3 regions of the Marinobacter sp. bablab_jr008 genome follow, and region 1 is predicted to be linked to each of the others. Evidence: predicted binding sites of a transcription regulator. Region 1 holds the regulator's gene; each other region holds the start of a gene.
What was found. Region 1 encodes sigma-54, which starts transcription at its own class of promoters, with help from an activator protein. Its sites were predicted from a motif close to ANTGGCATNNANNTTGCTNT; they were not measured.
Positions count from the first base shown of each region.

Region 2: a site for sigma-54 is predicted at 5,272-5,291, ahead of flgA (flagellar basal body P-ring formation chaperone FlgA). Genes of this name have one in related genera too.
Region 3: a site for sigma-54 is predicted at 2,782-2,801, ahead of glnA (glutamate--ammonia ligase). Genes of this name have one in related genera too.

Region 1 is NZ_JACDWW010000059.1:107,225-117,268, forward strand. It holds gene JIF53_RS09095 (KdsC family phosphatase) at 1-469, shown strand, start outside; gene lptC (LPS export ABC transporter periplasmic protein LptC) at 466-1,065, shown strand; gene lptA (lipopolysaccharide transport periplasmic protein LptA) at 1,049-1,615, shown strand; gene lptB (LPS export ABC transporter ATP-binding protein) at 1,593-2,318, shown strand; gene JIF53_RS09115 (RNA polymerase factor sigma-54) at 2,507-4,036, shown strand; gene hpf (ribosome hibernation promoting factor) at 4,110-4,418, shown strand; gene ptsN (PTS IIA-like nitrogen regulatory protein PtsN) at 4,507-4,977, shown strand; gene rapZ (RNase adapter RapZ) at 5,032-5,916, shown strand; gene JIF53_RS09135 (HPr family phosphocarrier protein) at 5,923-6,192, shown strand; gene mgtE (magnesium transporter) at 6,284-7,645, shown strand; gene yjgA (ribosome biogenesis factor YjgA) at 7,663-8,187, shown strand; gene JIF53_RS09150 (carbon-nitrogen hydrolase family protein) at 8,188-9,012, opposite strand; gene JIF53_RS09155 (YhdP family protein) at 9,023-10,044, opposite strand, start outside.
Region 2 is NZ_JACDWW010000075.1:29,571-39,614, forward strand. It holds gene mnmC (bifunctional tRNA (5-methylaminomethyl-2-thiouridine)(34)-methyltransferase MnmD/FAD-dependent 5-carboxymethylaminomethyl-2-thiouridine(34) oxidoreductase MnmC) at 1-1,858, opposite strand, end outside; gene JIF53_RS15235 (peptidylprolyl isomerase) at 1,864-2,472, opposite strand; gene JIF53_RS15240 (pilus assembly protein PilB) at 2,677-3,420, shown strand; gene JIF53_RS15245 (flagella synthesis protein FlgN) at 3,492-3,962, opposite strand; gene flgM (flagellar biosynthesis anti-sigma factor FlgM) at 3,970-4,296, opposite strand; gene flgA (flagellar basal body P-ring formation chaperone FlgA) at 4,424-5,131, opposite strand; gene JIF53_RS15260 (chemotaxis protein CheV) at 5,317-6,246, shown strand; gene JIF53_RS15265 (CheR family methyltransferase) at 6,282-7,109, shown strand; gene JIF53_RS15270 (LysR family transcriptional regulator) at 7,144-8,043, shown strand; gene JIF53_RS15275 (hypothetical protein) at 8,164-8,529, shown strand; gene JIF53_RS15280 (cupin domain-containing protein) at 8,587-9,255, opposite strand; gene JIF53_RS15285 (isochorismatase family protein) at 9,277-9,807, opposite strand; tRNA gene JIF53_RS15290 (tRNA-Ser) at 10,010-10,044, shown strand, end outside.
Region 3 is NZ_JACDWW010000061.1:53,054-63,097, forward strand. It holds gene pip (prolyl aminopeptidase) at 1-611, opposite strand, end outside; gene typA (translational GTPase TypA) at 731-2,542, opposite strand; gene glnA (glutamate--ammonia ligase) at 2,936-4,339, shown strand; gene JIF53_RS11730 (DUF4124 domain-containing protein) at 4,536-5,060, shown strand; gene glnL (nitrogen regulation protein NR(II)) at 5,280-6,404, shown strand; gene ntrC (nitrogen regulation protein NR(I)) at 6,401-7,831, shown strand; gene ssb (single-stranded DNA-binding protein) at 7,888-8,412, opposite strand; gene JIF53_RS11750 (MFS transporter) at 8,470-9,840, opposite strand; gene uvrA (excinuclease ABC subunit UvrA) at 10,005-10,044, shown strand, end outside.

The sequences.
Region 1 (10,044 bases):
GAGCGATGGTCGCCTCTATTTCAGTGCCAGCGGCGACGAACTCAAGGCCTTCAACATTCTTGACGGCCTGGGCCTGAAACAGCTGATGCAGGCAGGCATCACCGTGGCGGTGATTACCGGACGACGTTCTCCCCTCACGGAAAAGCGAATGTCGGATCTGGGCATCCCGCATCTGATGCAGGGTCGCGAAGACAAGAAGGTCGCATTGCTGGAACTGATCCGGGATATGAACCTTGAGCCGGAGCAGATTGCCTACATGGGCGACGACCTGCCCGACCTGCCCGCGCTGCGTTTTGCCGGCCTTGGCATCACGGTACCCAACGGCTACTGGCTGGTTCAGCAACACGCCGACTACTGTACCCGCAGCCACGGTGGACAGGGCGCTGTGCGCGAGGCCTGCGATCTCCTGCTCTGGGCTCAAGGGCACCTGGACACCACTCTTGCTCCCTATCTGGACGAGCCAGCATGATCACCGAGCGGCTTTTCGGCGATCGTGGCAAACGGCGGGTTACAACCCTGGCCCTGGCCGTCACCGTAACAGCAACCGTTTTTTTGCTGTGGCAAAGCGACGAGCCTGTCAGCTCACGGAATGCCGCCAGCGACCTGCGGGGGCCCGCAGAACCCGACGGCTTTGTGGTGGGCGGCCAGTACCGTGCATGGGATGAGCAAGGCAACCTCCAGATTGATCTCACAAGCCCCAGAATTGAACAGTTTGAAGAAACCGGCACGGCTCATCTGGACACGCCGAGAGCCCGGCTTTTCAGTGAGGGCAGCCCCGAACCTTGGCTCATCGAGTCCAATGAAGGTAGCCTTCAGCAGAACAATGAAAAGCTGGAACTTACGGGGAACGTCCGGTTGACCCGACAGTCCGAAGGCCGCGAAGCCGTTCTCGAAACCGAGGCACTGACCCTGGACAACAGCAACGGCACCGTCTACACAGACCATCCGGTGTCCATCACCGAGCCTTTCGGCGTCACCCGCTCCACCGGCATGAAAGCCTGGATCGACGAACGCATTCTCGAACTCAACTCCCGGGTAGAGGGACAATATGAAACCGTCAGGTAAACGATCTTTCTGCCGGCCAGTGATTCTGGCCATGGCATTGCTGGCCGGCCCTGTATCGGCATTCAATCTGGATTCAGACATCCCCATCAAGGTCAGTGCCGATTCTGCCCGCCTGGACGATAGCGCCGGTACGGCCGTTTACACCGGCGCTGTCGAACTGATCCAGGGCGAAACCCGGCTGGAAGCGGATCGGGTGGTACTTTACCGGAACCAACAAGGTGTCAGCCGGATTGAAGCCGCCGGCAACCCCGCCCATTACCGGCAACCTGGCCAGGAAGGCGAAGGCATGACCGATGCCAAGGCCCTGAACATCACCTGGTCTGGCGATGAAAACCTGGTCATTTTTGAAAGACAGGCCGTCATCGAACAGGGTGGCAACGTATTCCGGGGCGATGTCATCCACTACGACACCGTTCGCCGCGTTGTTACTGCGGAAGGCGGCACGCCATCCGACGGCGGCTCCGGCCGGGTGGAAATGGTGATTCAGCCTCGTAATTCAGCTCAATCCAGTGACGGGAAAGGTTCGGATGGCAGTTCTCAGGGCCAGTAATCTGGCAAAAAGCTACAAGCAGAAAAAAGTGGTGCTGGACGTTTCTCTGGAAATTCGCTCCGGCGAGATTGTCGGCCTGCTCGGCCCCAACGGCGCCGGCAAGACCACCTGCTTCTACATGATCGTGGGCCTGGTGCCTGCGGATCACGGCCGGATCACCATCGACACCCAGGACATCACCCCGCTGCCGATGCATGGCCGCGCCCGCAAGGGCATCGGCTACCTGCCCCAGGAAGCCTCCGTGTTCCGCAAACTGACCGTACGGGACAACATCATGGCCATCCTCGAAACCCGCAAAGGCATGAGCCGGGCGGAACGGGACGCCAAGCTGGAAGAGTTGCTGGAAGAGTTCCACATTACTCACATCCGGGACAGCGTGGGTATGGCACTATCCGGCGGCGAACGCCGCAGGGTTGAAATCGCCCGGGCGCTGGCCATGGAGCCTGCCTTTATTCTGCTGGACGAGCCCTTCGCGGGCGTAGACCCCATCTCAGTGAGTGACATCAAGCACATCATCCGGCACCTTCGGGACAAGGGCATCGGGGTCTTGATCACCGACCACAACGTTCGGGAAACCCTCGACATCTGCGAGAATGCCTACATCGTTTCCGGAGGCCACATCATTGCCTCCGGCAATGCCGAAGCCATTCTGGCAAACCAGCAGGTGAAAGAAGTATATCTGGGCGACGAGTTCCGGCTCTGACCTGATAAAACAGGGTTTATCCGAGGCCTGATTGTTTTGATGATCTGTAGCAAGTAAACTCGGCAAAAAACTTGCTTATACTGTCTACAGACAATGGCAAGTAACCAGCGTACAACATTTTTTTCGGCCTGTGCGCCGGCAAAGCAACAACCGGGATGCCCACGAGTTATGGATCTTGAGCCATGGTTATGAAAGCCTCATTACAGCTTAAGCTGGGCCAGAGTCTGACCATGACGCCCCAGCTGCAGCAGGCTATACGCCTGCTGCAGCTTTCTACCCTCGATCTCCAGCAGGAAATCCAGCAGGCGCTGGAATCAAACCCCATGCTGGAAACCTCCGAGGACGATGAGCACGCTGAAGGCGACGAACGCGAAGAGCACGAGCACAGCGAAGCTTCCGGCTCTGAGACCACCCAGGACGACAGCCACCAGGACGCGAGCCCGGACTGGGACGAAACCGAGAACGGCCCAGACTGGTCGTCCGAGAACGATATTCCGGACAACATTCCTGATGATCTGCCGGTTGATACCGCCTGGGATGACATCTACCAGTCTGCCCCGGCTCCGGCCAGCAAGGGCGAAGACGAGCACGAATCGGATTTCGAGACTCGTAATTCGCCCACCGAAACCCTGCAGGATCACCTCGAGTGGCAGCTGAACCTGACGCCCCTGAGCGAGCGGGATCAGGCCATTGCCCACGCGCTGCTGGATGCCGTGGATGAGCGCGGCTACCTGACGTCTGACATCGAGGACATTCACGCAGGGCTGCTGGACGAATCCGAAGAAGATCCGCTGGAACTGGACGAAGTGGAAGCGGTACTCCACCGCCTGCAACACTTCGACCCGCCCGGCGTGTTCGCTCGGGATCTCCAGGAATGCCTGCTGATTCAGCTCAACCAGCTGCCACCGGATACCCCCTGGCTGCGCCAGGCGAGACTGGTGGTTACCCAGTTCCTGCATCTGCTTGGCAACCGGGACTACGCACAGCTGTTGCGCCGCAGCCGGCTCAAGGAAGACCAGCTGAAACAGGTACTGGCCCTGATCACCAGCCTGAACCCTCGCCCTGGCGATGTCGTGGACCGGGCCGAACCGGATTACGTTATCCCGGACGTCATCGTACGCAAACACGAAGGCCGCTGGCGGGTTGAACTCAACCCGGAAATCGCTCCGCGTATCCGGGTGAATGCCAGCTACGCGTCACTGATCCGCCGGGCTGACAGCAGTGCCGATAACACCTACCTGCGCGACCAGCTGCAAGAAGCGAAATGGTTTATCAAGAGCCTGCAAAGCCGGAATGAAACCCTGCTGAAAGTGGCCACCCGCATCGTTGAACACCAGCAAGGGTTCCTCGATCAGGGCGAAGAAGCCATGAAGCCTCTGATCCTGTCTGACATTGCCCAGGCGGTGGAAATGCACGAGTCCACGATTTCCCGGGTTACCACCCAGAAGTACATGCACACGCCCCGCGGTATTTTTGAGCTGAAGTACTTTTTCTCCAGCCACGTCAGCACCGCCGAGGGCGGCGAATGCTCGTCTACAGCCATCCGGGCGATGATCAAGAAGCTGATTGCCGAGGAAACCCCGAAAAAGCCATTGAGCGATAGCAAAATTGCAGCCATGCTAGGGGAACAGGGAATCAACGTGGCGCGGCGTACCGTGGCCAAATACCGGGAGGCCATGCATATTCCTCCCTCGAACGAACGAAAACGCCTGGTTTAAACTTTCGCCGGTGCAAGATGCACTGGCACGCAAGCCGGCAAGCACGCCGGCAGTATGACAACAGGAGACGCCTATGCAACTCAACATTTCAGGCCATCACGTAGAACTGACTCCCGCTCTGAAGGATTACGTCAACACCAAGTTCGAGAAGCTGGAGCGTCACTTCGACCACATCAGTAACTGCCAGGTCACACTGGAGGTCGAGAAGGTGCGCCAGATGGCGGAAGCCACGCTGCACGTGATTGGTGGTGAGATTCACGCAAAGGCAGAAAATGAGGACATGTACGCCGCAATCGACGCTCTGGTCGACAAGCTGGACCGTCAGATCCTCAAGCACAAGGAAAAGAACGTAGACCGGATGCACGGTAACGGCGGTCGCTGAAGCGCGAACCTTACCGGGTGTTTCATGAAACGAGCTGCGGCGGGGCTAACCGGCCGCAGCCTTTTTTTTACGGACATGCAGTCGATCCATGAGCGAGCCATCCCTGACCATCGACAATATTCTTGCCCCTGAACTGACCCTGTGTAAGGTGCCGGCCTCAAGCAAGAAACGTGTGCTGGAGTTCATCGCTGAACGGATTCACTTTCAGGATGAAATCCTCAGCGACACCCAGATCTTCAACAATCTGGTCTCCCGCGAACGGCTGGGTAGCACCGGTATCGGCGAGGGTATTGCCATCCCCCACTGCCGACTGGAAGGCCTGGACCGGGTCATCGGCGTGCTGATGACTCTGGAGGAGCCGGTAGACTTTGATGCTATCGATAACCAGCCGGTAGATCTGGTGTTTGCACTGATCGTCCCCAAAGAAGCCACCAGTGAACACCTGGAGTTACTGAGCCAGCTGGCGGAGCGCTTCAATGACAGCACCTTCTGCGCCCGGCTGCGCCAGTGTGAAGATGCCGCGAGCCTTTACCAGCGTATGGCGGAGAGTAATCACTGAGATCAGCCTGATATCTGGACAGGCTGCCAGGCAGATTGAAGGAGAAACAGTCCCATGAAGCTGATTATCGTCAGTGGCCGATCCGGTTCCGGCAAGAGTACGGCTCTGCATGTGCTGGAAGACCTGGGATTCTACTGCATCGACAACCTGCCCATTGGTTTGCTGTTCCCGCTGACCCGGGAGGCGGCCACCCAGGAAGCACCGGGCCGGCTGAAGAAAATGGCCGTCAGTATTGATGCCCGTAATCTTTCTGCCGAGCTGGCCAATTTTGAAACCATCTACCAGCAACTGAAGCAGACCGGTGTCGAGCTTGAAATCATTTTCCTGGATGCCGACGAGCAGTCACTGCTGCAGCGCTTTCACGCAACCCGCCGCAAGCATCCGCTGAGCGATGACAAGACGTCTCTGCGGGAGGCAATCACCAACGAAAAGCAATTACTGGAACCCCTGTCAAAGCTGGCCGATCTTTACGTCAACACGACCGGGCTCTCCATGTATGAGCTACGCGACATGATCAAGCAGCGCGTGGCCGGCCGCAAGGATCAGGAACTGGCACTGCTGTTCCAGTCCTTTGGCTTCAAACATGGCGTGCCGGTGGATTCAGACTACGTCTTCGACGTCCGCTGCCTGCCCAATCCATACTGGGACACCAGCCTGCGCAAGCACACCGGCGTTGATCAGCCGGTCATCGAATTTCTTGAACGGGAACCGCTGACACGTCAGATGGTGGATGACGTCACGGGCTTCCTGAATACCTGGCTGCCCTCGTTTGCCGACAGCAATCGTAGCTACATGACCATTTCCATCGGTTGCACCGGTGGCCAGCACCGCTCCGTTTATGTGTGTGAGCAGCTCGGACGCTATTTCCGCGACAATTACCGCAATGTGCAGGTGCGCCACACCGAACTGCCACACCTTCAAGCCCGGGGAGAAATCTGAGCGCCTATGATTTGCCGCCCCATCACCATCATCAACAAACTCGGCCTGCATGCGCGGGCCACGGCGAAGCTTGTGGCCACCGCATCAGACTTTGACAGCAAGGTGCGAATCCGCGGCAAAGGCCGGGACGTAGACGCCAAGAACATCATGCAGGTGATGATGCTGGCCGCCAGCCAGGGCACCGAAGTGGAACTGGTTGCCGATGGCCCGGACGAACAGGATGCCATCGACGCGCTGGCTGCCCTGATCAACGATTATTTTGGTGAAGGGGAATAACCTCCGGTTTCGTCATTCACCTACAATCCTTTCTCACGTGTGCCACCTAACTCCGCTATAATGCAAAGGTTTTCTGATCGCAGGTGGTTCAATGACCGACATTCTGGAAAAAAGCCAGGCCCGCCAACGCCTTCGCTCACTCAGTGAAGCGCTGGACAGTGGTGCCCTCAAGCAGGTGGCCCGCATTCTGAATGGCGGTCTGAGCCCCAGCGATATTGCTCACCTTCTGGAATCCTCGCCACCACGCCAACGGGCCCTGCTCTGGAACCTGGTCGACAAGCAGCTGGAAGGGGAAGTCCTCCAGTACCTTGGCGACGATATTCGTAGCTACTTCCTGAGCCAGCTGAACGCGCAGGAGCTGGCGGACATTCTGGAAGATTTCGAGTCGGATGACCTGGCCGACTTGCTTCAGCAATTGCCGGACACGGTGATCCAGGAAGTCCTGGACACCATGGACGAGCAAGACCGTCAGCGGGTCGAGGAAGTCCTCGCTTACCCGGAGGACACTGCCGGCGGCCTGATGAACACCGATACCATCACGGTACGGCCGGACATCAGCATCGACGTTGTGTTGCGCTACCTGCGCCGTCACCGCAGCCTGCCCCCGATGACCGACAGCCTGATTGTGGTCAGCCGTCGGGACGAGTTTATCGGCATGCTGCCCATTACCCGGATGCTGGTATCCAATCCCGCGGCTACCGTTCGGGAAGTGATGGACACGGACATTGAACCCATTCCCGTGTCCCTGTCCGACACCAAGGTCGCCACTCTGTTCGAACGCTACGACCTGATTTCTGCCCCTGTGGTGGATGAGACCAACAAGCTGCTGGGCCGGATCACCATCGATGACGTGGTCGACGTTATCCGTGAGGACGCAGACCATTCCCTGATGAGTATGGCTGGTCTGGATGAAGACGAGGACACCTTTGCCCCGGTGATGAAGACCACCCGCCGGCGCGCGGTCTGGCTGGGCATCAATCTGATCACGGCCTTTACCGCATCGGCCGTGATTGGACTGTTTGAAGACACTATTGCCAAAGTCGTTGCACTGGCCGTACTGATGCCAATTGTGGCCAGCATGGGCGGCATTGCCGGTAGCCAGACTCTGACCCTGGTGATCCGGGGCATGGCCGTTGGCCAGATCAGCGGTGCCAACGTGGGCTGGCTGCTGAACCGTGAGTTTCTGTCCGGGGTACTGAACGGCCTGCTGTGGGCGGTGGTGGTTGCCACCGCCGCGGTGGTCTGGTTCCAGGACTGGCTGATTGGTGCCATCATCGCGGCGGCACTGGTTATTAACCTGGTGGCGGCGGCGCTGGTGGGCACCGTCTTGCCGCTGTTCCTGAAATCCCGGAACATTGACCCGGCCCTGGCCGGCAGTGTGATACTCACCACCGTAACCGACGTTGTCGGCTTCATGGCCTTCCTGGGACTGGCCACCATTTTCTATGCCTGAGCAACCTGTGACCTACCATGACTGACCAATTTGACGACGAATTCCAGGACGACCTTGGCCCCAGCAAATCGCAGCTGAAGCGCGAAATGCACGCGCTTCAGGATCTGGGCAAACGCATGCTCGACCTTAACGACGAACAGCTGGCCACGCTGAGCATCAGCGAGACCCTGAAAGCGGCGATCATTGAATCACGCCGGATTCCCCAGCGTGAGGCCCGCCGGCGACACTTGCAGTACATTGGGAAGGTGTTGCGCCAGGAGGACGACCCCGAAGCTATTGGCCGTGCCATCGACGCCTTCCACGCTGGCAGCGAAGAGCATACCCGCCGACACCATCTGGCCGAGCGCTGGCGCGACCGGATGATTTCCGAAGGTGACAAGGTGGTAGGAGAGTTTATTGATTACTGCCCTTCGGCCGATGTGCAGCACCTGCGCAATCTGGTGCGCAATGCCCGCAAGGAAGTCGAAAAAGGCAAGAATACCGGCCAGGCCCGGAAGCTGTTCCGGGCTCTGCGGGAATGGATCGACGACGCCGAGCAGTAATCAGAGCCGCCGGTGCTCCCACACGGGCATACGGCTTCGCAACTGATGCAGTTGCTCCAGGTCCAGATTGGCGCAAGCCATGCCCGGACCTTCGTCGAACTCACTGACGATCTTACCCCAGGGATCGCAGATCAGGCTGTGGCCATAGGTTCTTCGCCGGCTACTGTTCTGGCCCCCTTGCCCCGGCGCCACCACCCAGACCTGGTTTTCAATGGCGCGGGCGCGTATCAGGGCGTGCCAATGGGCATTGCCCGTCTGCCAGGTAAAGGCACTGGGCAGGCAGATCCATTCGGCGCCCTGCTCTCTCAAGGCCCGGAACAGTTCCGGAAAGCGAAGGTCGTAACAGATCGCCAACCCCAGTCGTCCGGCCGGCGTATCCACCGTAATCACCTGATCACCGGGCTCAAAGGTATCCGATTCCCGATACTGGCCGTGGGCGTCTTCAACCATGGCGTCAAACAGGTGAATCTTGTCGTAGCGGGCCACTTCTTCACCATGATCGTTGTACACCAGACAGGTGGCGCGTACCCGGCCTGTTATCTCTGAACCATCTCGCCGACTGGCCAACGGCAGGGAACCGCCGACAATCCAGATCCCCAATGACCGGGCCTGCTCGGCCAGAAAGCAACGGATAACAGGCTCGTTACCCACCTCCCGGCGGCCACACTCCAGCATCTGCGCGGTGGCCAGAACGGCGAAGTTCTCGGGCAACACCGCCACCTTCGCCCCTGCGCCTGCCGCTTCCGCCAGCAGTATGCGGGCCTCTTCAAGGTTGGCATCGATGTCATGGGTACTGACCATTTGTATTGCCGCTACCTGAACCATCATGGCCTCCTTACTCACCGGTATCGAACACGCCCCGCAGATCCACTTCCGGATTGCTCCAGGTTCCTGTAACACTGTACGTGGCACTGGTCAGTTTGCTCAACGGGTCGCCCAGAATTTTATCGAGCACGAACAAGGCGCCGCCGATGGGGGCGCTCGCCCCCATCAGTATGGCAGCCAGGGGCAGATTCTGTGTCACGGGTAGTACCAGGACCAGGCGCATATCCAACGTCTCTTCGGCCATGTTGGTATTGCCGCTGAGTTTGAACGCGCCGGACGGACCCACCAGTTGCAGTTCCGGATCCATGGTCACCAGGCCATTTATGATGTTGGCCTTACCGGAAATGGCGTCGAAGGCGACGCCCCGTTCGTACAGATCCGAGAAATCCAGCCGCAACCTGCGCCAGAGCGTATCGGTGTTCAGCAGGTTGAAGACCCGGAACAATTGCGCCGAATTGCTCTGCTCCATGATCATGCCGTCGTCCAGGCGGGCACTGACCGTGCCGCTTATCTTGCTGAGAGCAATGTTATTCGGGCTTCCCGGCCAATCCAGATCCAGTTCAACCGCCGTTTCTTCGTTGGTCATCGGAATGGTGCTGCCAGTCAGCGCTTCCAGATCCTTAAGGGCCCCGCCCTCCAGCTTACCAGTAAACCGGGTCGTTTCCCGGTCATCCACAATGCTCCAGGTCATATCGCCGGACAACACCAGGGATCCAAGCCGGCCTTCCACCTCCTGCACACGCAACCGATAGGGTTCAGGGCGCAGCTTGAAACGCCAGCTTCCCGCTGACTCGCCATCCAGCCGGAGATCCGAGATTCTGGCATCAATGTCGGGCCAATTTCCCATATCCAGCTCCCTGAACGCCTGCAACTGCTCCTCAAGAGTCAGAAATTCGTTGTCCTGCTCTGCGGCACTGGTCTCCCGTACCAGGCGCAGGGTTGCAAAGTCGGCCTCTACCGTGCCTCCTTCTCTGGGTAACACCACCCTGCCCCGGGCCCGATCCGAGTCTGTATGAACGACCCACCGGTCCT
Region 2 (10,044 bases), on a different contig from region 1:
CCACACGACGGGCCAGTCGGGTATTCAGGCAGGCCGGTTGCTGGCAGATCCGGTCGGCCAGATATTCCGCCAGCAGGGGAGCCCATACCAGGCCTTTGCTGCCAAAACCGGTGAGCAGATACACGCCGGTCCGGGATATCTCATTGTTGCCGGGGCACGGACCTGCCACCGGCTGATAGTCGTGTGTGGTACAGCGAAATCCCACGCGCCCCTGAAGATGTTCTGCCTGTATGTGCTCTGAGATGTTTACGGAGGGCAGCAGTTCCCGAAGTTGGTCCAGGTTTTCCTGATGCCCCTTGGGCGTTGGTTCGGGGTTATCGTCGCGAAGATCAAATGTGGCACCGGTTATGGCACTGCCGTCATAAGCGGGGTTCAGGTATTTGGTGCCACAAATGACTACATCTGGAAGCTGGCAGTCGTCTGCGGGTATACGCGTGACCTGTCCGCGAATGGGCTTGAGGCGCAGTGACTGGCCCTCAGGTACAGGAGCGAGGGCAGTGCTTTCATGGCCGGCAGCAACCACAACCTTTGCGGCTCTGAGAGATCTTCCGTCACTGGCCTGAATGACCCAGTGGTTGTCTGCCCACCTCAGCGTATCGGCCTTGAACCCGAAAATCGTGCGGATGAGTGGGTGCTCAATCAGCGTTTTGCACGCTCGGGCCGGTTGTAGCCACCCGGAACCCGGAAACCATAGCCCTTCGCACTGGAGCGGTATGCCGGCAATACGACTAGCTTCTGCGGGTGATACGGCACCCAGCAGGTTTTCGGGGTAGCTGCTGCGTTCGAGAAACCGCTTTTGGCGATCCTGCTCCTGGTCTGTGGCTGCGAGCTGCAGCAACCCGCTTGGGTGCCAGAACTCGCCCTGCCAGCGTTGGTAGAAGCGCTGACTGAAGCAAAGCGCGGTGGCTGCGAGCTCTGTCTGGTCGTTGTACTCGACACCGAGTTTTACGTACAGGGCCCCCTGGTCGTTACCGGAAGCTCCTGCTCCGGGGCCCCTGGCCTGGTCGGCAAGCACCACCGGAACGCCCCGTTCCGCCAGGTTGCGGGCCAGAGCGGCACCGGCGATCCCGGCACCAATGATGACGATGGGGTCAGTTCCGACAGTGGGGGCAGAGACATCTTCGGAGGTTGGCAGTCTGCCGGTCAGCATTTCCCGCTTGCGCCCGAAGCCGGGAACTTTCGCCATCTCGAAGCCTTCATCTGCCAGCGCACGACGAACCCTGCCGACCGAGGTGAAGGTGGCCAGGGTGGTGCCTGGTTGGCTGTGAGCCCGAATCTGATGAATGGCTTTTTCGAGCCACATGTCCGGGTTCAGCGACGGCGCAAACCCATCAAGGAACCAAGCGTCGGCCACGAATTCCAGTTCGTTCCAGGCGTCCAGTACATCGCCAAAACAGAGGGTAAGCCTGATAGCGCCGCCGCCAAGTACCAGGCGGTGCGTTCCTTTGATCAGCGGTGGGTAGTTCTCAATCAGCTCCCGAGCCAGGGGCTGCAGCCCCGGCCAGCTCTCCAGGGCCTTTTCCAGATCGGCCAGAGACAGGGGGTAACGTTCCACCGAGATGAAGTGAAGAATTGCGTGGTCTTTATCGTCAGGTCGTTGAGCCAGCCACTCGGCCCAGGTCGCCAGGAAGTTGAGCCCGGTTCCGAAGCCTGTCTCGGCGATCACAAAGTGGCTGTTCCTGTCGAGTTCGGCGAAGCGCCCGGGTAGTCCATTTCTTTCGATGAACACGTAACGGGTTTCGGCCAGACCGTCATCTCTGCTGAAGTAAACGTCGCCAAAGCGCGCTGATTCAGGCACTCCGTCTCGCCATATCAGCTCCGCCGGTTCCATTGCCGGCGGACGAAGGTCGTTAATCATGGGGCTTAGTTGTCTTTTGTGATTTCTTCGGCGGACTCGATGATGACCGGGCTCACCGGAACATCGGCCATTCCGCGCTGGTAGCCGGTCTGGACCCCTGCGATACGATCAATCACACCCATGCCATCGGTCACCTTGCCGAAAACCGCATAGCCCGGGCCCCGAACTCCGGCGTTCAGGAAATCATTATTGGCCACATTGATGAAAAACTGGCTGGTGGCAGAATCCGGCGCATTGGTTCGGGCCATGGCGATGGTGCCGCGAAGGTTGGGCAGGGTGCTGGTAGCTTCGTTCACGATGGGAGCTCGGGTCTGTTTACGCCCCAGGTTCTCATCGAATCCGCCGGCCTGAACCATGAAGCCGGGAATAACCCGGTGAAAGATGGTGCCATCGTAAAAACCGCTGTTTACGTAAGCCAGAAAGTTTTCCACGGTTTTGGGCGCAACATCGGGCCGAAGCTGAAGCACGAAAGAGCCCTCCGTCGTGACAAAACGGACCTCAGGAAGTGCCGGTTCCTCGTTCTGCGCCACGGCTGGTGAGGTGGTCAGCAGAGTGGCAACGAAGGCAAACAGGACAGACATCACAATCGGGACGAGTTTTACGGGATTTGTCATTTCAAGGCAGCTCTCTGTTACAGGTGGTGACCAGAATACTGAGATAATCCGGTTATTACGTAGTTTGTGCAGATCTTAACAGATCATTACGCCATTAAGGGCAAATCAGAACAGCACGCTCAGAGGTTGTGGGCTACGCTTCACTTGACTGTTGAATACCGGGCCGGGTTGTACGGTGATCACTGATACTGCAGGAGGAATCTGGTGAGAATCCGTCAGGGTTTTGAAGAGAAATCCCGGCTTGGCCGGTTGCTGATCAATCGTGGCTACCTGTCTGAAGGTCAGCTGGAAGAAGGGCTTCGTGCTCAGAGGGAAACCGGGCAGCGCCTCGGTGAGGTGTTAATTGCTGCCGGCTGGATCTCAGAGAGGGAACTCCACCGCGTACTCAAGCATCAGTCGCGTTACCGCAATGCAGCAGCGCTTGTTACCATGGTCACCTTGCCATTTCAGCCCTTGGTGTCACTGGCGTCCAGCAACACCAATGCAGCGCAGATAGGCGCCGGAGCGGGCGAACTCTACGAGCGGAGCGGACTCACCCCCCTCTCGGAAGAGGAAATGTCAGGGGTGTCTGCACAAAGCGGTATTGGCCTGATGGAGCGTCTGGAGGCCGTGTCTTCCATGCCCGCCAGCGCCCGGGACGATCTCTCAGGAGAATCTCCCGATGTCGATGTGGTGGAAGGGATCAGACTGGCGGCAAATGTATTCGTGCCGGTGCTCAGTTTTCTGGATTCAGACCTTACAATTACGGGTGTGCATTACCGGGACTCAGAGCCTCGCTACACGCTACAGGAAGACGGAGGCCTGAGGCTGGCATTTCCGGAGCGTATCGAGGAAATCCGGATGGATAATATTCGCGTGGTGGGCGGCCAGACTCCACCCATGGGCAATGTCAGCATTCGCGATATCCGCTTTCACCCGGATTCCCAGATGACCATCTATACGCGTTGAAAATCTTGCCCTGAAACGAAAAATGCCCGGAAGATCTCCGGGCATTTCGTTGTCTGTGAGCGATGGGCGTATCAGGCGCTGGCCAGAATGTTGGTGCTTGAGACGTTGGTCTGCTGACCTTTGGCACCATAGAGCTTCTGCTGGGCGGAAGCACCTCGGAAGATGTCGGTAAGGCGTGACAGGCGCTTTTGCAGGTGGCCAAGAATTCGGCCGTTGTTCTGATTCACGGCCTGGCATTCGCGCAAACGGGTGTCGGCGTCTTTCCAGAGTTGGTACAGCTCATCCATACCAGCGGCGCGAATGAAGCGTGATGGCTCTCCGGCATTGGGCTTGTAGCCCATATTCACCAGCAGGTGAATCTTCTTTTTGGCGCGTTCGCGTATGCCCTCAAGAATCTGGTTTTTCCGGCTGGTCATTTCCTGGAGGTGTTGGATATCCGCAGAGGAGAGCACGGATTTTTCCTGGTGGAGTACTTCCGCCAGCGACTCAAGCTGGCGGATATCTTCCTGAAGAATCGCTTTCAACTGTTCATGTGCAGTCATGCTTTACTCACCCGAAAATGCTTTTATCCATCTCAAGCATTTTCTGGGCCAGTTTCTGGGCATCTACCTTGTAGGTGCCGTTCTCAAGAGCAGAACGAATCTGTTCGATGCGATCATCGTCCATTTCGGGGTAGTCCCCCAGCTTCTGCTCAAGTTGCTTCAGGTTTTTCGCCTGATTGCTCAGGTTCACGTTTTCGCCACGGGCAGCGGGGCTCTGGGCCTTGGCTTGCTCGCCTGTGGGCGCCTGTGACGTTCGATTGCCTGAGGCTTTGTCGGCCGTGGTGCGCGTGGTGTTGACCTGGCCGGGGCCAATTCCATTTAAGTCAACTGACATATCAATACCTGCTTGCCTGGGGCCACAAGAAAGTGGCGTATTCGGGTTTATATCTGCTTAACGGCAAATCCGCGCCATACTTTAGTTACAAAACGGAAAACATTTGCCGCTCTTGCTGTTTGCCGCCTTACATCGGAATTTCGACCCGCCCGGCGCCAACGGCACGAGCTTTGACTGTCCGGGACGAGCGGAGATTTTCCACCAGTACCTGTTCTCCAACGCCCGCGCTCGCCAGTGCCTTACCGCGAGATGATACCGAGAATGAGCCTGAGCGCGCGGTGATAATAACATGGTCACCCCGCTCAATCGCGTTGGGAGCTTCAAGGAGATCCGGGGTCATTACCGTGCCGGCGTTCACCGGGCGGCGCATCATCATGCCTGAAACGGACTCTTTGCGGGTGAGTACGCCGCGACGACTGGCATTGATCTGCACCGAATTTACGGTGACCAGGTCCGGCGTCAGGCGTTCGCCCCGCGCCAGAGGACGGGCTGCTATCAGGGCAGGGCCGTGAACCTCGACGCTGGTGGTAACGTACATTCTCCAGGGGCGCTCACCACTGCAGGAAATCAGGACCGACGGGCTGGTGGTCTGTAGCGGATCGCCCGCAAACTCGGCGTTCAGCCCCTGGTTGCAGGCAGCAAGGGCGATGCGGCTGTCGATAGCGCCAACTTCGTAGCGGCTCGTGTAGCCCTCGGCAGCAAGGGTTCTGGACCACTCTGCCAGGAACGTCTGGGCAGCGTTACGGATGGCTTCAGCACTGGTTCTCTCTGAAGACAGAGTGATTGGGCTCAGTGATAGACACAATGCAGCCAAAAAGATGATTCGCATACGCACCGGTTTGTCCTATGCTGTCTGTATCTGTGGATTTTGTCGAAACACGTTAAGGATTCGGGTTGTCGGGCCGTTAACCCTTAACAGGTTTGCAGGCGTCAAAGATTTGTCTTGGACAGGCCTGAAAACACCTTGCAAAGGTCAAAGCAATATTGATGCCGGTATAGGCACGCCAGGAGTAAAGCATCATGGCAGGGGTATTAGACAGCGTTAACCAGCGCACCCAGCTAGTCGGTCAGAACCGGCTTGAGCTATTGCTGTTCCGTCTACGGGGGCGGCAGTTGTACGGCATCAACGTATTCAAGATTAAGGAAGTTCTTCAGTGCCCGAAACTGTCGTCGATTCCCAATAGCCGGAGCGTCGTCAGAGGCGTTTCCCACATTCGTGGTGAGACCATTCCCATTATTGATTTGAGTATGTCGATCGGTCTGCCGGGTATTCCCCAAGAGCAGTTGTCTACCAGTTTCGTGATCATCACCGAGTACAACCGTAAAACCCAGGGCTTTCTGGTAACGGGCGTAGACCGGATCATGAATATGAACTGGGAAGATATCTTGCCTCCGCCGAAGGGCGCAGGGAAGGATGTTTACCTGACAGCGGTTACGAAGATTGACGATAAACTTGTAGAAATCATAGATGTAGAAAAGATTCTTGCAGAAGTTTCTCCGCTCAGGGAAGATGTGACGGAAGAGCTGGTGAGTCGAAGTGCGGAACGCGTTCCGGGTCATTTGCCCGTGCTGGTTGTGGATGATTCTTCCGTGGCTCGCAGGCAGATCGAGCGTTGCCTGACCGCCATCGGAATGGAAGTGGTTACCAAAAATGATGGCAAGCAAGCGCTACAGTATCTCAGAGAGCTTACTCAGGACGGGTCGAAAGCGAACGACCACCTGTCTCTGATTATCTCTGATGTTGAGATGCCGGAAATGGACGGCTACACCCTCGTTACCAGAATCAAAGAAGATGCGGCTCTGAAAGAAATGTATGTAATGCTGCACACCTCGCTGAGCGGTGTCTTCAACCGGGCGATGGTGCAGAAAGTGGGCGCAGACGATTTCATGGCGAAATTCAGCCCGGATGAGCTGGCCGAGCGAGTAATGGAAATTATTGATCAGCACTGATGCTCGGCTGATGGTTTCACCCACGAAGAGATCCAATGAAAGCGGACATAACGCCCCAGGAATACGAAGCCTTTAAAAAGTTCCTGCAGGATGCGTGCGGCATCCTGCTGGGTGATAACAAACAGTATCTTGTAAAGAGCAGGCTTCGGCGCATTCTCGAAGAAAACAGCCTGAATTCCCTTGGAGAGCTTCTGGAACGATTAAAGAGGCCTGGAAGGGCAGGCTTGCGCGAGGTGGTCATCGACGCGATGACGACCAACGAGACACTTTGGTTCAGGGACAACCATCCGTTCCGGATTCTGCAGGAAAAGCTCTTGCCAGAGTTTGCCGAGCGCAGTTCACTCCAGCCGTTAAGAATCTGGTCTTCCGCCTGTTCTACTGGCCAGGAGCCATACTCCGTAGCCATGGTAATTGACGAATTCCGCCGTACCCGGCCGGGTAAGCTGCGGGATGTAAAAATCACGGCAACGGACATTTCCAAAAGCGTGCTGGAGGTTGCCCGGAGAGGCGAGTATGAAATGATCGCCATCGGCCGCGGGCTGTCGCCGGAGCGTCAAAAGCACTTTTTTACCCCCTCGGCCAACGGTGGTTGGCAGATTCGACCGCAAATCAAGTCCATGGTGGAATTCAAGGAATTGAACCTGCTGGATCGATACATGCTTGGCAAGTTCGACATCATCATGTGCCGGAATGTGCTGATCTATTTCTCAGCGGAACTGAAAAAGGACATTCTTACCCGGCTGCATGGTGCTCTGAACCCCGGAGGCTATCTGATTCTTGGTGCTTCTGAGTCTTTGAACGGGCTTCCCAATCTCTACGAAATGGTCCAGTGTCACCCTGGCATCATCTATCGCAAAAAATAGCCGGGAACTGTTCAATGCGGAGTAGGGGACCGATGTGGAGAATCTGAACCTCCGACATCTCTATTATTTCTGGGTTATTAGCCGCGAAGGCTCTATTGCCCGAGCCAGCGAGGTGCTCGACCTGGCACCCCAGACCCTCAGTGGCCAGCTTGCGACCTTTGAAGGCGCGGTGGGTGGCCGGTTATTCAGCCGCGAGCGCCGGCAACTGGTGCTCACAGAACTCGGCCATATGGTTCGCAGTTATGCCGATGAGATCTTCGAGCTAACCGGTCAGTTGTCTGAAACCCTGAGGGCGGGGCCTGAACACAGGCCGCTGTCCTTGTCTGCGGGCATATCGGCGTCTATCCACAAACTGATCGCCTATTACCTCCTTCACCCGGCGATGAAGCTGAACCGGCCCGTGCAACTGGAATGCCGGACCGGCCGGACGGAAGATCTTCTTCTCAGCCTCAAGCGGAAGGAGCTCGACGTTGTACTGACCGATAGAATGCCCCAGGCAGAATCTCCTGAACGTTTCGCGGTTCATCCGCTATCCCGGTCTACCATCAGTCTCTTTGCTGCACCCGAACTGGCGGAGCAGCTCAAAACCGGCTTTCCTCACTCGCTCAATCACCAGCCGTTACTGGCGAACGCTACCGATGCGCCGTATTTCGAGAAACTGATGCACTGGTTCAATCTCAATAATGTCCGAATGAACCTGGTTGCCCGAGTTGATGACAGCGCCCTTATCAAGGTGTTTGGTCGGGAGGGACTTGGTGTGTTCGCGGCGCCTACGATGATTCAGGATGAGGTGTGCCGTCAGTATCAGGTGGCTCTGATCGCTTCGCTTGATGAGGTGACGGATCAGCTGTTTGCGGTCTCCCGAAGCCGAAAGCTGGCCCATGAGGGGGTGAGGGCAATCTGCGAGGCTCGTCAGGGGATCTTTGAGCGCTAGACTTCACTCTGTTAAAGCATCGAAAAATACGATGTTTTTTGCTTAATAAAACTTATTTTATCGAATTCTGCAGTGCTCCATTATGGAATCGTATTCCGCAGTATCCAGAGGAGCGCAGCTATGAAAACGATTCACAAGTTCAGACTTGAGCCTGGTAAAGAGCCTACCACCCTGACCTTGAGAGAGGGTTATGAAGTGGTGCGCTGCGAGTATCTGGTGCCGCACAAAGCGGTCTTCCTTTGGGTACAGCAGCCTTTGAATGTAACCACGCCTACTGTGGAACGGCAGTTCCGGGTGGCAATGTCGGGTGAGCCGGTTCCGGATCGGTTCCAATACATCGATACCGCTCTTGATCCGTTTGGTCCTGAGGCCTACCACGTCTTCGCGGTGCCAGCAGGTGAGTTGCATCTCACGGGGAATGGCCATGAGCGGGCCAGTGATGAATTGCTGGGTGGCGCCGGGTGGCAAGGGCGTTACGCGTCCTGAATATCATCTCTAGCTAGCAGCGTTGCACGCTCTCTTGGGCCCCGATTGGGGCCCTTTTTACGTTTCAGGAGAATGATTGACCGGTAAGTGACCGGTTTTTACCCAGATGACCGTTTCATGCTCTACGAACGGATGGTGTTGGCTCAGATGCGGGCTGCGAATCCAGCTCCCGGCGGGATAACGGCCGTGTTCATCACAGAATTCGCCGGACAGCACAAAAATCTCTTCTCCACCAAAGTGACGATGTGGCTGAAAGGTCTCGTTGGGTGGCCACTTCACCAGGGCAACGTGCTCATGCTCGAATTCGTGCAACGGCATAACCTGTAAACCGCCAATGCCGGGCAGCCAGTGGCCGGCATTGGTATCGATTCGAACCGTCGCGGTATCTCTCGGGTCGAACTGATGGAGTTTGACCAGCAGGGTGCAGCCCTCTTCGCTGAACGGTGCATGACTGCTGCCCGGAGGATTCCGGATGTAGGTGCCGGCCGGATAGTGGCCGGTCTCGTCGGAAAAAACGCCTTCAAGCACCAGAATCTCTTCACCCAGAGGGTGTTCGTGGGTAGAAAAGGAAGAGCCGGGCTTATAGCGTACAACGCTGGTAGCGTGGCCCCGCTCGGCTTCCTCTCGGGCCAGTGGCTTGCGCTCAACGCCTGCGGCGGGGCTGGGGACCCAGCGCTGTTCGTGGGTACGAATAACAACGCGCTGGGAAAAATCCATGTTGAGCATAACGTGTCTACCTTCTGTCATTCACTTTATCAGAGCCTGAATGTCCCGGAAGTGTGGGTGCTTGCAGTGAACCATCCACTCGAAAGCCACCATTTCAGTGGTAACAATGCGAGCGCCGCTCTGGTGCAGTCGATCCAGGGCAACGTCCCGATCGAGTTCGCTACGGGACCCGGTGGCGTCGGCCACCACCCATACCTTGTAGCCGGCATCCAGGAGGCTCAGGGCGGTTTGCAGCATACATACGTGGGTTTCGCAGCCTCCGATGACAATATGTTGCCGGCCTTCTGGCAATTCATCGATGAGCCCGTCCGGGCAGGCGTCGAAATGGGTTTTCGCCAGGGTTGTGGAGCAGAGCTCCTTAACGCCTTCAAGATTCGGCCCAAGCTTTTCAGGTAGCTGCTCGGTTGCAATCGCAGGAACGCCAAGCAGTCCGGCGATGGTTGCCAGCGTAATGCAACGCTCAGCAACCGCATCGCCTTCGCTAATGGCAGGCATCAGCCGTTCCTGGACATCAATGAGCAACAGGGTGGATTGGTCGGCTTTCATCAGCATGGTCATTCTCCTGAACGTGTTGGGCGGGTTTCCTGAAAGGATACGCCATGGACCCGGGGTTTGTTATGCCCGAGGCCGTCGTAAGGTCCTTCTAAAAAAATTTTTGATGAATTCAAAACATGGAGTTGCCAAACGCCGTCAAAACCATTAAAGTTTGCGCCCTCAAATGAGCGACGACATCGCTGATTTGAAACAGTTTATTGGAGAGGTGGCCGAGTGGCTGAAGGCGCACGCCTG
Region 3 (10,044 bases), on a different contig from region 1:
CACCGCCCTTCCCAGACGGACCAGGCTTTCGCGGCCTGAATCTGCACCAGCTCATTGGCACTGGTCAGGCGCCGGTAGTAGGCCGACACCATATCATTCCGCTCCACCTCCGGAATCTGGGCAAGGTAGTCCTGCCAGTAATCCGGGAATACCCGGCTGGCGCCGTCCTGATAAAACCAGTGAATATCCTGGGGCCGGCACAGAAAGATACCTCTCAACACCAACCCCAGAACCCGGTCTGGATGGGTTTCGGCATAGACCAGGCTTAGCGTGGAGCCCCAGCTTCCCCCAAACAGCAACCAGCGATCGATGCCGAGAAAATGCCGAACCGCCTCAAGATCCTCAACCAGTTTGTCTGTGCTGTTACCCTCCAGCTCGGCCAACGGGGTCGATCGTCCGGCGCCCCTCTGATCCAGCAAAATAATCCGGAAACGTTCGGCGTCGAAAAAGCGCCGGTGGTAATCCTCACAACCGCCACCCGGCCCGCCATGAACGACAATCACCGGAATTCCGTCCGGATTGCCGGATTCCTCGAGGTACAGCTCATGGGGATGATCCACCGCCAGTCGGTGGCGTGCGTAGGGCTCGATTTCAGGATAGAGGGTCAGCATGGAAAACTCCGTTTCGGGGATAACGGCAGTCTAGCTGAGACGGGCGAGGAAAATACAGGGGCCAGGAAAACAGACGGAAGCGTTTACTGCCTCACAACGATTTCCTGGCCCCGGAAGAGTTACTTCTTGTTAGCGCGCTTACGCTCGTTTTCGGTCAGGAGCTTTTTGCGCAGACGAATGGACTTGGGCGTTACCTCAACCAGTTCGTCGTCGTCGATAAACTCCAGCGCCTGCTCAAGAGTGAACTTGATAGGCGGCACCAGGCCGATCACTTCGTCCTTACCGGAGGCACGCATGTTGTCCAGCTTCTTGCCCTTGGTGGGGTTAACCACCAGGTCGTTATCACGGCTGTGGATACCGCACAGCTGGCCTTCATAGATTTCCTGGCCAGGGTCCAGGAACAGCTTGCCCCGGCTCTGCAGGGTTTCCAGCGAATAGGTCAGCGCAGTACCGGTGGCCATGGAAACGATGACACCGTTCTGACGGCTGGTTACGTCGCCCATCTTCACCGGGCCGTAGTGGCTGAAGGTGGAGGTCAGGATGCCGGTACCGGAAGTCATGGTCAGGAAGGTGTTCCGGAAACCGATCAGGCCACGGGCCGGAATGGTGTATTCCAGGCGGATACGGCCCTTGCCGTCCGGGATCATGTTAGTCATGTCACCTTTGCGCAGCCCCATCTGCTCCATAATCGGGCCCTGGTGCTGCTCTTCGATATCAATGATCACGTTTTCGTACGGCTCTTGCTTCTGGCCGTCGACTTCCTTGATTACCACCACCGGCCGGCCCACGGCCAGCTCGAAGTTTTCGCGGCGCATGTTCTCGATCAGAACCGACAGGTGCAGCTCACCCCGGCCGGATACCTTGAACTTGTCGGCCGAGTCGCCTTCTTCCACCCGCAGCGCTACGTTGTGCAGCAGCTCTTTTTCCAGGCGTTCCTTGATGTTCCGGCTGGTCACATACTTGCCTTCTTTACCGGCAAACGGTGAATCATTTACCTGGAACGTCATGGATACGGTGGGCTCGTCAACGGTCAGCGCCGGAAGGGCTTCTACGTTGGAGGGATCACAAAGAGTGTCAGATATGAACAGCTGGTCCAGACCACTCACGCACACAATGTCGCCAGCCTGGGCTTCCTCAACTTCCACACGCTGCAGGCCAGAGTGGCCCATGATCTTCAGGATACGACCGTTACGCTTCTTGCCGTCGGCACCGATAGCCACCACCGGGGTGTTGGTCTTCACTTTACCGCGCATAATGCGACCGATACCGATGACACCCAGGAAACTGTTGTAGTCCAGCTGGGAGATCTGCATCTGGAACGGGCCATCCAGATCAACCGAAGGCGCTGGCACATGATCAACAATGGCCTGGAACACGGCGTCCATGTTGTCGTCCAGATTCTCATGATCCATGCCGGCGATGCCGTTCAGCGCACTGGCATAGACTATCGGGAAGTCAAGCTGCTCATCGGTGGCACCAAGGTTGTCGAACAGGTCAAACACCTGATCCACCACCCAATCCGGGCGGGCACCCGGACGGTCAATTTTGTTCACGACCACAATCGGGTTCAGGCCCGCTGCGAAAGCTTTCTGAGTCACGAAACGGGTTTGCGGCATGGGGCCATCGATGGAATCCACCACCAGCAGCACACTGTCTACCATGCTCATCACACGCTCTACTTCACCACCAAAGTCAGCGTGGCCCGGGGTGTCTACGATATTGATGTCGTAGTCTTTCCATTTTAGAGCAGTGTTTTTTGCCAGAATGGTAATGCCACGTTCTTTTTCCTGGTCGTTGGAGTCCATTACGCGCTCGTTTTCGAGCTCTTTCCGATCCAGCGTGCCAGACTGGCGCAGCAGCTGGTCAACCAGGGTGGTCTTGCCATGGTCAACGTGGGCAATAATGGCAACGTTTCTAAGCTTATCAATCACAACGGGTATCCTGAAGAAATTAGCGGCGCGCAGTATATCGAAAAGTCCATGGCGATAATATGAAGATTAGTGCCTAATATGTAACCAATCGGGGCTTGCACCATAATTATGCGTTATCAGCGAACTCGCACCATCATGGTGCGCCGCAATGGTGCAACAGGCGCCCTCTTCGACCAAGGAGCTGCGCCACATTAGCCCGAAAGCCTTGTCGCTGCGCTGTTCTGGCGCAGCCGACAAAAACTGGCAAGCCGATTGCTTATACCAAAGCAGCCGCATAGTGAGGGTAAGGGCCACAAGCTTCTGGTAAGCTTCCCTGACCTGAAAAAAGATCGGGCCTCAGAACACTGAACGATCCGGCACAACGAACATGTAAAACCTTACGGAGCATGCACAATGTCCAAGACGATTGATTTGATCAAAGAACACGAAGTCAAGTGGATTGACCTGCGTTTCACCGACAGCCGTGGTAAAGAGCAGCACGTGACCCTGCCCGCCACCGAGGCGGACGAAGACTTTTTCGCTGACGGCAAGATGTTCGACGGCTCCTCCATTGCCGGCTGGAAAGGCATCAACGAATCCGACATGATCCTGATGCCGGACGACGAAACCGCCGTTCTGGACCCGTTCACCGAAGAAACCACCGTCAACATCACCTGCAACATTGTAGAGCCTTCTACCATGCAGGGTTATGAGCGCGATCCCCGTTCTGTTGCCCGTCGCGCCGAAGAATACCTGAAGTCCACCGGCATTGCCGATGGCGCCCTGTTCGGCCCTGAGCCCGAGTTCTTCGTGTTCGATTCCGTTAAGTGGAACGTCGACATGCAAGGCGCCTCTTACCACATCCATTCTGAAGAGGCCGCGTGGGTTTCCGGTGAAGATTTCGACCGCAACAACATTGGCCACCGCCCGGGCGTAAAAGGCGGCTACTTCCCGGTTCCGCCGGTCGACAGCCTGCACGACCTGCGTGGTGCCATGTGTGCCGCCATGGAATCCATGGGCCTGGAAATTGAAGTTCACCACCACGAAGTGGGCACCGCTGGCCAGTGTGAAATCGGTGTTGGCGCCAACACCCTGACCCGCAAGGCAGACGAAGTTCAGATCCTGAAGTACTGCGTGCACAACGTAGCTCACGCCTACGGCAAGACCGCCACCTTCATGCCCAAGCCGGTTGTGGGTGACAACGGCTCCGGTATGCACGTTCATATGTCCCTGAGCAAAGACGGCAAGAACCTGTTTGCCGGCGACAGCTACGCGGGCCTGAGCGAAGCTGCCCTGTACTACATCGGCGGCGTGATCAAGCATGCCAAGGCCATCAACGCCTTCACCAACCCGGCCACCAACAGCTACAAGCGCCTGGTTCCAGGCTATGAAGCACCGGTTATGCTGGCCTACTCTGCCCGTAACCGTTCTGCCTCCATCCGTATTCCGTACGTGAACAGCCCGAAAGCTCGTCGTATTGAAGTGCGCTTCCCGGATCCGGCCGCTAACCCGTACCTGGCCTTTGCCGCCCTGATGATGGCCGGCCTGGACGGTATCCAGAACAAGATCCACCCTGGCGATGCCATGGACAAGGATCTGTATGACCTGCCGAAGGAAGAAGCCCTGAACATTCCGAAGGTTGCCGAGACTCTGTCCGAGGCCCTGGACTGCCTGCAAGCAGACCACGAGTTCCTGACCCGTGGCGGCGTGTTCACCGAAGACATGATCAAAGGCTACATCGACCTGAAGCGTGGCGAAGTCGAGCGTCTGAACATGACCACTCACCCGGTCGAGTTCGATCTGTACTACTCCTGCTAAAGCTCCGCACCAATTCGGTGCAGACTATGCAGTCCATAAGCCCCGCCCCGTGCGGGGCTTTTTTGTGGCCTCAATCCCAGTTCTGAACCAAGACCCACGCCCTTAACGATATGTAACCAAGGAAGCAGGCCACAACATTGAAATGACCTTGCCCGCAATCGATAATCAAAGCAGTTCATTACCACAGGTTATCGCCATGAAAGCACCGTTCGTACTCGCCGCTGGCCTGCTGATGCTGGCTTCGACCACAGCATACAGCGAGGTCTACCGCCACGTTGACGCCTATGGCAACGTCACCTTTTCCGACGAACCCATGGAAGGCGGTGAAGAGGTCCAGGTGAAACCTGTTACCACCATTACCCTGCCCAAGCCCGAAGTGGTTCAGGAACCCGAACAACTCCGCGAGCGGGTAGAACGTGAGGGCGCAGCCTACCAGTCTGTGTCATTCCAGTACCCCGCCAATGAACAGGCGTTTCACAGCGGTAACGGCAACGTTACCTTCGAGGTGCAAAGCACACCGCCGCTGAAACGGGGCCACAAGTTTGAGGTGACCCTGGATGGACAACCGGTCGGGCAGAGCAGTTCAGGCTCGGTAGCCGTCAGCAATATCGACCGGGGCACTCATAATGCGGGCGTTCATATTGTCGATGAAAACGGAGTACGCGTGAAATCCGGCAATTCAATTACCTTCACGATTCACCGCCCATCCGTTCTCAACTAAATCTTATCTGCACCACCATGGTGCAATTGCACCATGTTGTGACCATACTTTGGGCAGCCAAGGGGCAAAATCCGGGCTGCCTGTCGCCAGACCGTTCACTACTGCACCAAGCTACAGCACCGCGTACCGGCTACCGCGCCCGTTCTGCCCGATCCTTGCCCATTGGCTACCCGATGCCAAAAAACTGGTTCGCTTTTTGCAGCCGCAGGGGTACATCCTATGAGTCGAGAACGGAAGCAACGCATGCCATTCCATCCAGCCACCATATCCGGAAGCAGTTACAAGAGCATTCTGGACAGTCTGACAACCGCAGTACTGGTACTTGGCGATGATCTGGCTATCCGTTACCTCAACCCCGCCGCCGAGAGCCTGTTTGAAACCAGTATGACCCGAAGCCATGGCCTCCCCTTACAGGAGGTTCTGGTGGATTCCGAGGATGCCCTGACCACTCTGCATGCCGCAGTGGAGAACGGCCAGTCCTACACCCGCCGGGAAGCTGAATTTGCTTTGATCAGCGGTGCCAGACTGACGGTGGATTACTCGGTGACTCCCATCAGCCTGGACCCGACCGAACTGCTGATCGAGATCCAGCCTCGAGACCGACTGATGCGTATCAGCCGGGAAGAAGACATCATCTCGCAACAGGAGACCACGCGTATCCTGGTGCGCGGCATGGCCCACGAGATCAAGAACCCGCTGGGCGGCATCCGTGGCGCGGCGCAACTGCTGGACCGTGAGCTTTCAGACGACGACCAGCGTGAGTATACCCGTGTGATTATCGACGAGGCGGACCGTCTGCGCAGCCTGGTGGATCGCATGCTCGGCCCGAACAAAGCCCTGAAGATTGCCCCCACCAATATCCACGAGATTCTGGAGCGGGTCCGAACCCTGATTGAAGCCGAAAGCAAAGGCCGAGTAAGTCTGAGGCGCGACTACGATCCCAGTATCCCGGAGTTTCCCGGCGACAAAGAGCAACTGATTCAGGCCTTCCTGAATATTGCCCGCAACGCCATGGAAGCCGCGTTCGAGAACGAAGCTGCAAGCGGCAGTTCGGCAATACCCACGATTACCTTTCGCAGCCGGGCCTTGCGGCAGTTCACCATCGGCCATCGCCGTCACCGGCTGGTGTGCCGGGTCGACATCATCGACAACGGCCCGGGCATCCCGCCGGAGCTGTTGCAGAACATCTTCTACCCCATGATCAGCGGTCGGGCCTCGGGCACCGGACTCGGCCTTTCCATTACCCAAAGCATCATCGGCCAGCATCGGGGGCTGGTGGAGTGCGAGAGTGAGCCCGGAAGAACCGATTTCATCATCTTCCTGCCTCTGGAGGACAGCAAATGAGCCAACCGGCAAACGTCTGGATTATCGACGATGACAGAAGTATTCGATGGGTGCTGGAACGCGCCCTGAGCCAGGCTGGCATGCAACCGCGCGTATTCGACAGCGGCGACAGCATCATGATGCGGCTGGAACACGAGCAACCGGACGCCATCATCAGCGATATCCGGATGCCAGGGGTGGATGGTATTACCCTGCTCTCCCAGATCGTCGAACTGCATCAGGATGTGCCGGTTATCATCATGACTGCGCACTCGGATCTTGAAAGCGCGGTGACCAGCTACCAGACCGGCGCCTTCGAATACCTGCCCAAGCCCTTTGATGTGGATGACGCAGTCGCACTGGTAAAACGGGCCGTTGCCCACAGCCATGAAAAACGCGCCGCCAGCGAACCCCAGGCCGATGCTACACCACGCAATACCGAAATTATCGGTGAAGCCCCGGCCATGCAGGAGGTTTTCCGGGCCATTGGACGGCTGTCTCACTCCAACATCACCGTACTGATCAACGGTGAGAGCGGCACCGGTAAAGAGCTGGTGGCCCAGGCCCTGCATAATCACAGCCCCAGAGCACGAAACCCGTTCATCGCCCTGAATATGGCGGCGATACCCAAAGACCTGATTGAATCCGAATTGTTCGGCCACGAAAAGGGTGCCTTCACCGGCGCCGGCGCTGCCCGCCAGGGCCGCTTTGAACAGGCCAACGGCGGCACCCTGTTTCTCGATGAAATCGGCGACATGCCCGCCGACACTCAGACTCGACTGCTGCGGGTGCTGGCCGATGGCGAGTTTTACCGGGTAGGTGGCACCACCCCCATCAAAGTGGATGTGCGCATCATCGCCGCAACCCATCAAGACCTGGAAAAACTGGTACAGGCCGGCAACTTCCGGGAAGATCTGTTCCACCGCCTGAATGTCATTCGCGTGCACCTGCCCAAGCTGGCCGAACGCCGCGAAGACATTCCACGCCTGATGCAGCACTTCCTCAAGCGAGCAGCCAAAGAGCTGGCAGTAGAACCCAAGATCCTGCGCCCGGACGCAGAGGAATACCTCACCACCCTGCCCTGGCCCGGCAACGTCCGCCAGCTGGAAAACACCTGCCGCTGGCTGACCGTCATGGCCAGCGGCCGGGAGATCCACATTGATGACCTGCCCCCGGAACTGCTGCATCAAGCGGAAAACGAGCATGCTGCCACCGGTCTGACCTGGCAGGAAGGCCTGAGGAACTGGGCAGAACAGGAACTGAAGCGCGGCAAGAAAGGCATACTGGATACCGCGGTGCCCGAGTTTGAGAAAATCATGATTGAAACGGCGCTGAAGCACACCGGCGGCCGCCGCCGGGATGCCTCCATTCTGCTGGGCTGGGGGCGGAATACGCTGACCCGGAAAATCAATGAGTTGGGGATGGATCAGCCGGAGGGGGATGACTGACCCCCACCCGGCTGCTGCTCAGCTCTCTCGCTGGTAGTTTATCCGTATGCTCTCGACTAGAACGGAATATCATCGTCAAAGTCATCAATCGGCTCAGGCATGCCGCCACCTTGCTGCTGGGGTGCCGGATTGTTGTAGCCACCAGCCTGTCCACCCTGCTGGGGCGGCGCATTGTATTGCGGCTGTTGCTGGGGCCGTCCCTGGGGTGCCCCCGGATTCATGCCGCCCTCAGAGCCACGACTGTCCAGCATCTGCATCTGGCCATTGATATCCACAACCACTTCGGTGGTGTAGACATCCTGCCCTTCCTTGTTCTGCCATTTCCGGGTCTGCAGCTTGCCCTCGATGTAGACCTTGGAGCCTTTGCGCAGGTATTGCCCAGCCACCTCAGCCACCTTGCCGAACAGCACAACCCGATGCCACTCGGTCTTCGGCACCAGCTGCCCGGTCTGGCGATCCTTGTAACTCTCGTCTGTGGCGAGGTTCAGGTTAACCACAGCGTTGCCGTTGGGGGTATAGCGAGTGTCCGGGTCCTGCCCCAGGTTACCAATGAGAATTACCTTGTTTACGCCTCGTGCCATCGTATGCTCCTGATCATGTTTTGCGGAGTGCCAGCCATCCATGCCAGCATCCTGTGTTTAAGTACTCTTACCCTGCCGGACAAAGTCAAAGTCCGCAAGCTGATCTTCCCGAAAATGCTGACGGTCCACCTTCAGGTAGGCTGTCGATGCATTTTCAACAATCACAACGTCCTTCACGCCCGGCAGCCTTCGTAGCTGACGGTCTACGTCGTCAAAGGTATTTTCCAGCGCATCCCTCAGCTCCAGAACCAGGCTGGTCGTGTAGCTCGGGGCCGGCATGGTCAAGGCTGCCAGCAGCCACACCAGGAGGCACCCGGCCATCAACCAGAGCACTCCCTCCACGCCAGCGCTCTGCAGCAGATAACCTCCCAGAGCTCCACCCAGAAAAGCACCAAAAAACTGGGAGGTGGAATAAACCCCCATGGCCGTTCCCTTACTGGCAGCCGGAGCCTCTTTACTGATTAACGAAGGCAGACTGGCTTCCAGAAGATTGAACGCCATAAAGAAGAAAAATAGCACACCCCAGGCTGCCCAGAGGCTGGCATTCACCTGAGTCAGCGTTGCTGTTGCCGCTGTCAGCAAGGCAATGGCCATGCACAGTATCGGCTTCATTTTGCGTTTCTTTTCGCCAATGATGATAAAGGGCACCATGGCAAAGAAAGAAAGCACCATCACACTCAAATAGAACCACCAGTGGGAGCTGCTGGCCAATCCCAACTGATCCTGAAGCATGGTCGGAAAGACCAGGAACAGGGCCGTCAGAACCAGGTGCAGCACAAAGATCCCGAAGTCGAGCCGCAGCAGGCGGCCATCGGCCAGAACGCGCCCGACCATTTCGCGGGCAGGATGGGTATCGGCGCTGACTTTATGGGTATGTGGCGTAGGCACCACCCTGGCGACCACAACAAGGGCCAACAGAGCCATCACTGCCGTCACGTAGAAGATGCCAGACAAGCCCCAGGCCGCGCCCAGCAACGGGCCCAGCACCAGCGACACGGAAAACGACAGGCCAATGGAAATGCCCACCGTGGCCATGGCCTTGGTGCGCTCTTCCTCTCGGGTGAGGTCTGACAGCAGTGCCATCAATACACTGGCGATGGCACCGGCGCCTTGAAGAATCCGACCGGCGATCACAACGTATATTGAGTCGGTCGACGCGGCCAGCAGGCTCCCGCTGGCAAACAGAATAAGCCCCAGGTAGATCATCTTCTTGCGGCCAACCCGATCCGACAACAGGCCGAAGGGGATCTGAAGCAGCGCCTGACTCAGGCCGTAAGCACCAATCGCCAGGCCCAATAGCGCCGGCGTCGCACCGTGCAGGTCCGTACCCAGCAGCACAAACACGGGCATGACCATAAACAGGCCCAGCATACGCATGGCGTATACCGAAGCCAGAGCCACAACTGAGCGTTTTTCGAGCGCGTTCATGCCTACCCGTGCGGTTTGAATGAATGGTGAGCGGCCGGTAACCGCAGGCGGCGAATTGTACCAGAACCACCCCGGCGACGGGACACCCGCAGAGCGGGTCGTTCCGCACTTAGCCGGAACGACCCGAAACCGATATACTGGCAGTTTTTACCAAGCGAGGTGTTATGGACCATATCCAGATCAAGGGCGCGCGCACCCACAACC